One region of the Hydrogenophaga sp. RAC07 genome, then DNA from elsewhere that is predicted to be linked to it. Evidence: riboswitches for the same ligand, from Rfam matches in the RefSeq annotation. Region 1 holds a riboswitch; the other holds the start of a gene.

Region 1 (4,431 bases):
GAAGCCCACCGTGGGCGCCCACTGCAGCGCGGCGGCGCCGAGTGCGGGCGCCAGCACACCACCCAGCGTGTACGACAAGACCAGCACGGCGGTGCTGTTGACCAGCGTGATGCCTTCTTCGCGCGAGCCGATGTCGATCATGGCCAGCGTGTAGAGGCTGCCGCCGGCCCCGCCCCAGAGAAACGCCACCGGCGCGGCCAGCCAGGGCGTGCCGGCCACAAACGGGATGACGAGGGTGGCCAGCAGCGTGATCAGGGCGCACAGCCGCATGATCTTCAGGCGCGTGTCGCGTGCGTTGCCCCAGCGCTGCGCGGGGTGGTGGGCCAGCCGGTCGGCCAGCAGGCCGGCGGGCAGCATCATGATGGCGCTGCCCAGGCCGCTGGCCGAGACCAGCAGGGCTGCTGCGGTGGCTCCCAGTCCCAGCGCCAGGCCGTACAGCGGCAGGATGGACGTGAGGCCGCTTTCGAAGAAGCCGCCGACAAAACCCACCGTCATGATCAGCGGGTGCAGGCGCAGCGCGTGCCACACGCCCGACAGGCCCACCTTGGCGTCGTGCGCATCGGCGGCGGCCGGCAGGCGCGGGATGAGCAGGCTCCAGCCCAGGCCGAACACGGTGAGCGCCAGCGCGAGCCACAGCGCGGCATCGCTCTGTGCGCCAAACCAGGCCAGCACCAGCGGGCCGAGCACAAAGGTGGTGCCGACCATGGTCTCGAAAATGCCGACGTTGCGTCCGCGCTGCGAGGGCGGTGAAAACTCGGCCACGATCGCTTCAGCCAGCACCCAGCGCAACCCGGCGGCCATGCCTTCGATGAGGATGCAGACGAACCACAGCACCAGCGAGTTGCTGAACAGGAAGCCGGTGATGGCGATCACCGGCACGAAGGCCGCGAGCCAGAGCGAAGGCCGACGCCCCAGGCGCTGCGTGATGGCCGAGGCGAACGGCGTCATGGCGAAGACGCCGAGCCAGCCGGTGGCCACGAACACGCCCGCCAGCGCGGTGGACACGCCGTCGCCCTTGAGCCGCAGCAGCAGCAGTGGCATGAGCATGAAGTAACCCACCAGCTGGAAGAAGGTGGAGCCGAAAATGGCCACCAGCCCGAGCCGGGCCTGTGCCGGCACAAGCGCGGGCGGCGCTGCGCCCGTGAGGGCCCGGCTGTGCTGCGGGGGCAGCGGGTGTTCGGTCATGACGGTCTGGCCGAGAGCACCGCGTTGGCCACCTCGGCAAAACCCGCGCCGCGTTCGCCCTGCGCCACAAAGCGCGGGTGGTGGCTGAGCGCGGCCCAGAAGCGCGCCACGTTGGCCACGCCCACGCTGTGCTGGAAATGGCCGAACATGCGCGCGTCGTTGGTCGAGTCGCCCACGTAGACCCAGCGGTCGAGTTCGGCGTCGAGGTCGCGGCCCAGGCGCGTGCGCACGATCCAGCGCGCGCCGGCCAGCTTGTCGTGGTCGCCGATCCAGCCGTTGATGTGGATCGAGCTCACCGTGGCATTCAGCCCGTCACGGCGCATGAGCGCCACCACCTGCTCGATCTCCGCTTCGTTCAGGTGCGCGAATTCGCTGTGGTCGATCGCGATGTCGGTCTCGCGCCCGGGGCTGTCGGTGGCCAGGCGGGTTTGTGGCAGTTCGCGCAGCACGCGCTGTGCCGTGTCCTGGAGCCGGACGAAGTTGTCGGTTCGTGTGGTCGGGTCCAGCAAATAGTCCCGGCAGAGTTGCCCACCGTCCCCGCGCCACAGCGCCACGGCGCCGTTTTCCGCCACGATCGCGTCCACCGGCCAGGCCAGGGCAAAGGCCTCGCTCCAGCCGGCCGGCCGTCCGGTGATGGCCAGCACCGGCAGACCGGCGGCGCGCAGGCGGTACAGGGCGTCCAGCGCGTCGGGCGTGATCGCGCCGTCGGTCGTCAGGGTGTCGTCGATGTCGGTCAACACCCCGTGGATTCGGCTGCGCTCCGAGGTGGGCCACAGGGCGAGCGGGGAGGGGGTGGGGAGGCTTGGCATGGGGCCGGCAGTGTCGCACAGGCTTTCTCATGAACGTGTTGGAAGTCCGGGATGGAGACCCCACAAACACCCGCCCGGGGACATGCTGGGCTAAAATCCCGCATCCGAGGAGCGTTGCAGCGCCCCCACTGACCCAGTCAGCGGCGAGGCGTGAGGCTCGGACCATCCATGCAACGACGCTCATCCACATCCCGTGCGATGAGCTTTTTTTCGCCCGTCGATGTGGTTTATCCATCCTCACTGGAGCGAACCATGAATGCCCGTCTGAACAACCCCACCTTCACCGATTGCGCGATCGCCGACATTGCCCTGGCCGACTGGGGCCGCAAGGAAGTCAAGATCGCCGAAACGGAAATGCCCGGCCTGATGGCCATCCGCGAAGAGTTTGCCAAGGCGCAGCCGCTCAAGGGCGCGCGCATCACCGGCAGCATCCACATGACGATCCAGACCGCCGTGCTGGTCGAGACCCTGCAGGCGCTGGGTGCCAGCGTGCGCTGGGCGTCGTGCAACATCTTCTCCACGCAGGACCACGCTGCCGCTGCGCTGGTGGCCAACGGCACGCCGGTGTTCGCGCACAAGGGCGAGTCGCTCGACGAGTACTGGGACTTCACCCACCGCATCTTTGAATTCGGCGCCGCTGGCACCGAAGGCGAAGGCCCCAACATGATCCTGGACGACGGCGGCGACGCCACCTTGCTCATGCACCTGGGTCAGCGCGCCGAGAAAGACGCCTCCGTTCTGAACAACCCACAGAGCGAAGAAGAGATCTGCCTGTACAACGCCATCAAGGCCAAGCTGGCCGTGGACAAGACCTGGTACACCCGCAAGGCGGCCCAGATCATCGGCGTGACCGAAGAGACCACCACCGGCGTGCTGCGCCTCAACGAGATGTCCGCCAAGGGCACGCTGCAGTTCCGCGCGATCAACGTCAACGACAGCGTGACCAAGAGCAAGTTCGACAACCTGTATGGCTGCCGCGAGTCGCTGGTCGACTCCATCAAGCGCGCCACCGACGTGATGATCGCCGGCAAGGTTTGTGTGGTCGCTGGCTACGGCGACGTGGGCAAGGGCTCGGCCCAGGCCCTGCGCGCCCTGAGCGCCCAGGTGTGGGTGACCGAGATCGACCCCATCAACGCCTTGCAGGCCGCGATGGAAGGCTTCAAGGTCGTGACCATGGAATACGCTGCCGACAAGTGCGACATCTTCGTGTCCGCCACCGGCAACAAGAACGTGATCCGCTACGAGCACATGGCCGCCATGAAAGACGAAGCCATCGTCTGCAACATCGGTCACTTCGACAACGAGATCGACGTGGCTGCGCTCGAGAAGTGCGAGTGGGACGAGATCAAGCCCCAGGTCGACCACATCACATTCCCCGACGGCAAGAAGATCACCCTGCTGGCCAAGGGCCGCCTGGTGAACCTGGGTTGCGCCACTGGCCACCCCAGCTTCGTGATGTCGTCGAGCTTCGCCAACCAGACCATCGCGCAGATCGAGCTGTTCACGAAGCAGGACCAGTACGAGGCCGGCAAGGTCTATGTGCTGCCCAAGCACCTGGATGAGAAGGTCGCGCGTCTGCACCTGAAGAAAGTCGGCGCCATGCTGACCGAACTGAGCGACGAGCAGGCGGCCTACATCGGTGTGAGCAAAGCCGGCCCGTACAAAGCCGACACGTACCGCTACTGATCCGCATGCGGGCAGACCAACTGCTCGTCGAGCGCGGGCTGGCGGCGTCCAAGTCGCAAGCGCAACGCCTGATCGCATCGGGCGTGCGCTGGCGGCTGCTGCCGGGCGACTGGACAACCATCTCGAAGAATGGCCAGGAGCTGCGCGAGACGGTGGAGCTGCAGGCGGTGGACAACGCGGAGACGCGGTTCGTTTCGCGCGGCGGCCTCAAGCTTGACGGCGCCTTGCAACGCGTGGCTTTCGATGTCCGGGGTCTGCGCTGTCTTGATGTGGGCCAGAGCAGCGGTGGTTTCACCGACTGCCTGCTGCAGCGCGGCGCTCAGCAGGTGGTGGGCGTGGACGTGGGCCAGGGCCAGTTGCACCCGCGCCTGCGCGGTGACGCGCGCGTGGTCTGCATCGAACGCTGCAATGCGCGCGACCTCACGGCCGATGCGTTGACGGATGCGGGCGGCGAATCGGCCGCTGCACCGTTCGACCTCATCGTGGGCGACTTGTCCTTCATCTCGCAGACTCTGGTGTGGCCGGCGCTCGTGCCCTTGCTCAAACCGGGCGGGCATGTGCTCATGCTGGTCAAGCCGCAGTTCGAGTTGCAGCCCGAGCACATCGGCAAGGGCGGCCTGGTCAAGAGCGACGCGAGCTACCCGCTGGTGCGTGAGCGCATCGAGCAGGTGGTGAAAGACGGCGGCCTGGTGCTGCTGGATTATTTTGAAAGCCCGATCACCGGGGGTGACGGCAACCGCGAATTTCTGGT
Region 2 (4,431 bases), 280 kb from region 1:
GTGCGCTTCCAGTCGCGCCATGGCCTCGGGCGCCAGGTGCACGTTGCGTTCGTGGGCCTGGTTGGCGCGGTTCACAAAATGCAGGGCCAGCGCGCGGATGTCTTCGCGCCGCTCGCGCAGGCTGGGCAGGCGGATCGGGATCACGTTGAGCCGGTAATACAGGTCTTGCCGGAACTGCCCGGCCTGCACGTCGCGCGCGAGGTCGCGGTTGGTGGCGGCCACCAGGCGCACATTCACCTTTTGCTCGCGCGTGCCGCCCAGGCGCACCAGCGTGCCTTCTTGCAGGGTGCGCAGCAGCTTGCTCTGCATGGCCAGCGGCAGTTCGCCGATCTCGTCCAGAAAAATGGTGCCGCCGTTGGCCTGCTCAAACCAGCCGGCGCGCGCGGTGTTGGCGCCGGTGAAGGCGCCGCGCTCGTAGCCGAACAGTTCGGACTCGAACAAGGTGTCGGGGATGGCCGAGCAGTTCACCTTGATGAAGGGCTGGTCGTGCCGGCCGCTGGCCAGGTGCACGGCCCGGGCAAACAGCTCCTTGCCGGTGCCCGACTCGCCCAGCAGCAGCACCGTGGCCTGCGACTGCGACACCCGCTCCAGCTCGCCCAGGGCCTGCAAGAGCGCGGGTGAGCGGCCAATGAGTCCGTAGCGCGCGGTGCTGGTGTCGAGCGCGCGGGCCAGGGCGGCGTTGCGCTCTTCGAGCTGGCGGGTTTCTTCGGCCACCAGCTGTTCCAGCTGCAGCAGCCGCCCGGCCAGCGTGGCCAAAATGCGCAGCACGGCCAGGTCGTCGTTCAGATGGCGCTGGCGGCTGCGGATGCGGTGGCAGGCCAGCACACCGATGGTGGCGCCGTTCACCTCGATGGGCAGCGCGATGAAGGCCACCGTCTGCGGCGGCAGCTGGCTGCGCGGCACGCAGCGAAACAAAAAAAGCGGCTCGGCGTCCACGTCCTGCACGATGGCGGGCAGGCCGGTCTGCAGCACCCGCCCGGTGATGCCCTCTCCCCAGCGGTACACGCCGCTGGCCACCTGCCCGGCGGTGAGGCCGTAGGCGTGGCGGATGGAGGCGGTGCGCTGGTCCCGGGTCTGGCCGGGGACGCCTTCGTCGGCCAGCACCATGCGGCCCCGGTTCAGGCCGAGCAGCTCGCTCATCAGGTGCAGCATCTCGCGCAACACAAAGGCCGGCGCCAGGCTGCGGCCCACCAGCTTCATCACCTCGCGCATGAGCAGCAGCTCCTGGGCGTGCCAGTCGGTGCCGGTGTGGTCGGGGTCGGTGCGGTGGGGCATGGGGAAGGTCAAGCAAACATCGCACCACGGCTGCGGCTTGGCCCTGCGATGAAAAAGCTTGGTTTTCTATACACGTGGTGTTTAACATGCATAGAAAATTCAATTTTTTATACAAATAAAAGGCCTCGCCAACCACGATGTCAACTCTGAAGCCCCTTGAACACTTGGACCCGGCTCGCTTTGACACGCCAGCCATCCTGAAAAAACTGGCCAGCAGCAGCCGGCAACTGGCCGAGCTCAAAGGCTTGGCCGCGTCGATTCCCTACCAAGGCATCCTCATCAACACCCTGGGTCTCCAGGAAGCCAAGGACAGTTCGGAGATCGAGAACATCGTTACCACGCACGACGAGCTGTTCAAGGGCGATGTACACCCCGACGCCTTTGCCGACCCGGCCACCAAGGAAGTGCTGCGCTACCGGCAGGCGCTGCGCTTCGGCTTCGATCAGGTGCGCACCAGCGGGCTGCTCTCGGCCAACCACATCGTGGGCATTCAGGCTGAACTGGAGCGCAACAACGCGGGCTTTCGCAAACTGCCGGGCACGGCTCTCAAAGACGGCGGGGGCCAGACGGTCTACACGCCGCCGCAAGACCCGGCCGAGATCGTGGCTCTGATGAGCGGCCTGGAGCGGTTCATGAATGACGACGCGCTGTTCTCGGCCGATCCGCTGATCAAGATGGCGCTGATGCACCACCAGTTCGAGAGCATTCACCCGTTCTACGACGGCAACGGCCGCACAGGGCGCATCCTCAACGTGTTGTATCTGGTGAAAGAAGGCCTGCTGGAGATTCCGGTGCTGTACCTGAGCAGCCACATCGTGCAGACCAAAGCCGACTACTACCGCCTGTTGCAGACGGTCCGCGACAACGACACCTGGGAAGACTGGGTGCTCTACATGCTGCAAGCGGTGGAGATCACGGCCCGCCAGACGGTGACGACCGTGCAGGCGATCAAGGCGGCCCTGTTCGACTACAAGCACCGCATCCGCAGCGGCTACAAGTTCTACAGCCAGGACCTGATCAACAACCTGTTCATGCACCCGTACACCAAGATCGAGTTCGTGCAGCGCGATCTGCAGGTGTCGCGGTTGACGGCCACCAAGTACCTGGAGGCGCTGGTGGACGGAGGCTTCCTCGGCAAACAGAAAGTGGGCCGCAGCAATTACTACGTGAACACGGCACTCAATGGCATCTTGCTGGCGCAACATCAGGCCGCCCGCTGAGGTCATCTCTGGCCTGCGCAGCACCAGCAGCTAAAATCCAACCCTCTCAAGGAGCGCTGCAGCGCCACCGGCCCCCAAGGGTTTGCGTGTGCGTCAGGCTTGAGTGGGCATGAACAGGCCCAAAACGGCGCTCACCAGTCTGTTGTCTGAAGAACCGCCTTGGTGAGCCCCATGTCTGCATCTGCCTCCGTTTCCCCGTCTTCCCCCGTTTCCGTGCCGCCCATGCTGCTCTCCGGCCTGGAGCCGCTGCGCATTGGCGCCGACAGCCTGTTTGTGAACGTGGGCGAGCGCACCAACGTCACCGGCTCCAAGGCCTTCGCCCGCATGATCCTGAACGGCGAGTACGAGCAGGCGCTGGCTGTTGCGCGCCAGCAGGTGGAAAACGGCGCCCAGATCATCGACGTGAACATGGACGAGGCCATGCTCGACAGCAAGGCCGCCATGGTGAAGTTCCTCAACCTGATCGCGGGCGAACCCGACATCGCGCGCGTGCCGGTGATGGTGGACAGCTCCAAGTGGGAGGTGATCGAGGCCGGCCTGCGCTGTGTGCAGGGCAAGGGCGTGGTGAACTCCATCAGCATGAAAGAAGGCGTGGACGAGTTCAAGCGCCAGGCGCGGCTGGTCAAGCGCTACGGCGCGGCCGCCGTGGTGATGGCGTTTGACGAAAAAGGCCAGGCCGACACCTACGAGCGCAAGGTCGAGATCTGCGAACGGGCCTACCGCATCCTGGTGGACGAGGTGGGCTTTCCGCCAGAAGACATCATCTTCGACCCCAACATCTTCGCCATTGCCACCGGCATTGAAGAGCACAACAACTACGCGGTCGACTTCATCAACGCCACGCGCTGGATCAAGCAGAACCTGCCGGGCGCCAAGGTGAGCGGCGGCGTGTCCAACGTGTCGTTCAGTTTCCGCGGCAACGACCCGGTGCGCGAGGCGATCCACACCGTGTTCCTGTACCACGCGATCAAGGCCGGCATGGACATGGGCATCGTCAACGCCGGCATGGTGGGCGTGTACGACGAGCTCGAACCCGAGCTGCGCGAACGGGTGGAAGACGTGGTGCTGAACCGCCGCCCTGACGCCGGCGAACGCCTGGTGGAGGTGGCCGAAAACGCCAAGGGCGCGGCCAAGGACGACAGCAAGAAGAACGAGTGGCGCGCGCTGCCGATCCGCGAACGCCTGAGCCACGCGCTGGTGCGCGGCATGAACGACTTCATCAGCGAAGACACCGAAGAAATGTGGCGCGAGATCGAGGCTGGGGGCGGGCGCCCGCTCAACGTGATCGAAGGCCCGCTCATGGACGGCATGAACGTGGTGGGCGACCTGTTTGGCCAGGGCAAGATGTTCTTGCCGCAGGTGGTGAAGAGCGCACGCGTGATGAAACAGGCGGTGGCCCACCTGCTGCCTTACATCGAGGCCGAGAAACTGGCCCAGGTGGCGGCCGGCGAAGACGTGAAGCCCAAGGGCAAGATCGTGATCGCCACGGTGAAGGGCGACGTGCACGACATCGGCAAGAACATCGTCACCGTGGTCCTGCAGTGCAACAACTTCGAGGTGGTGAACATGGGCGTGATGGTGCCCTGCCACGAGATTCTGGCCATGGCCAAGGCCGAGGGTGCCGACATCGTGGGCCTCTCGGGCCTGATCACACCCAGCCTGGAAGAGATGCAGTACGTGGCCGGCGAGATGGAGAAGGACGCGCATTTCCGCGAGAAGCAGATTCCGCTGCTGATCGGCGGCGCCACCTGCAGCCGCGTGCACACCGCGGTGAAGATCGCGCCGCACTACAGCGGCCCGGTGGTCTATGTGCCTGATGCCTCGCGCAGCGTGGGCGTGGCGCAGGGGCTGTTGTCGGACCAGGCGGCGCAGTACATCGCCGATCTCAACGCCGACTACGACAAGGTGCGCACCCAGCACGCGAACAAGAAGCAGG

Evidence for each region. Region 1 has a riboswitch for S-adenosylhomocysteine ahead of ahcY (adenosylhomocysteinase). Riboswitches for the same ligand answer to the same signal wherever they lie in the genome.
Region 2: linked by a shared signal. The riboswitch ahead of metH (methionine synthase) and the one ahead of ahcY (adenosylhomocysteinase) in region 1 are both predicted to bind S-adenosylhomocysteine.

The regions. Positions count from the first base shown of each region.
Region 1 is NZ_CP016449.1:3,796,884-3,801,314, reverse strand. Features, by position in the region: gene BSY239_RS17705 (MFS transporter) at 1-1,185, opposite strand, end outside; gene BSY239_RS17700 (HAD-IIB family hydrolase) at 1,182-1,994, opposite strand; S-adenosyl-L-homocysteine riboswitch at 2,095-2,183, shown strand; gene ahcY (adenosylhomocysteinase) at 2,247-3,680, shown strand; gene BSY239_RS17690 (TlyA family RNA methyltransferase) at 3,686-4,431, shown strand, end outside.
Region 2 is NZ_CP016449.1:4,077,164-4,081,594, forward strand. Features, by position in the region: gene BSY239_RS19000 (sigma-54-dependent Fis family transcriptional regulator) at 1-1,275, opposite strand, end outside; gene BSY239_RS19005 (Fic family protein) at 1,440-2,495, shown strand; S-adenosyl-L-homocysteine riboswitch at 2,538-2,635, shown strand; gene metH (methionine synthase) at 2,667-4,431, shown strand, end outside.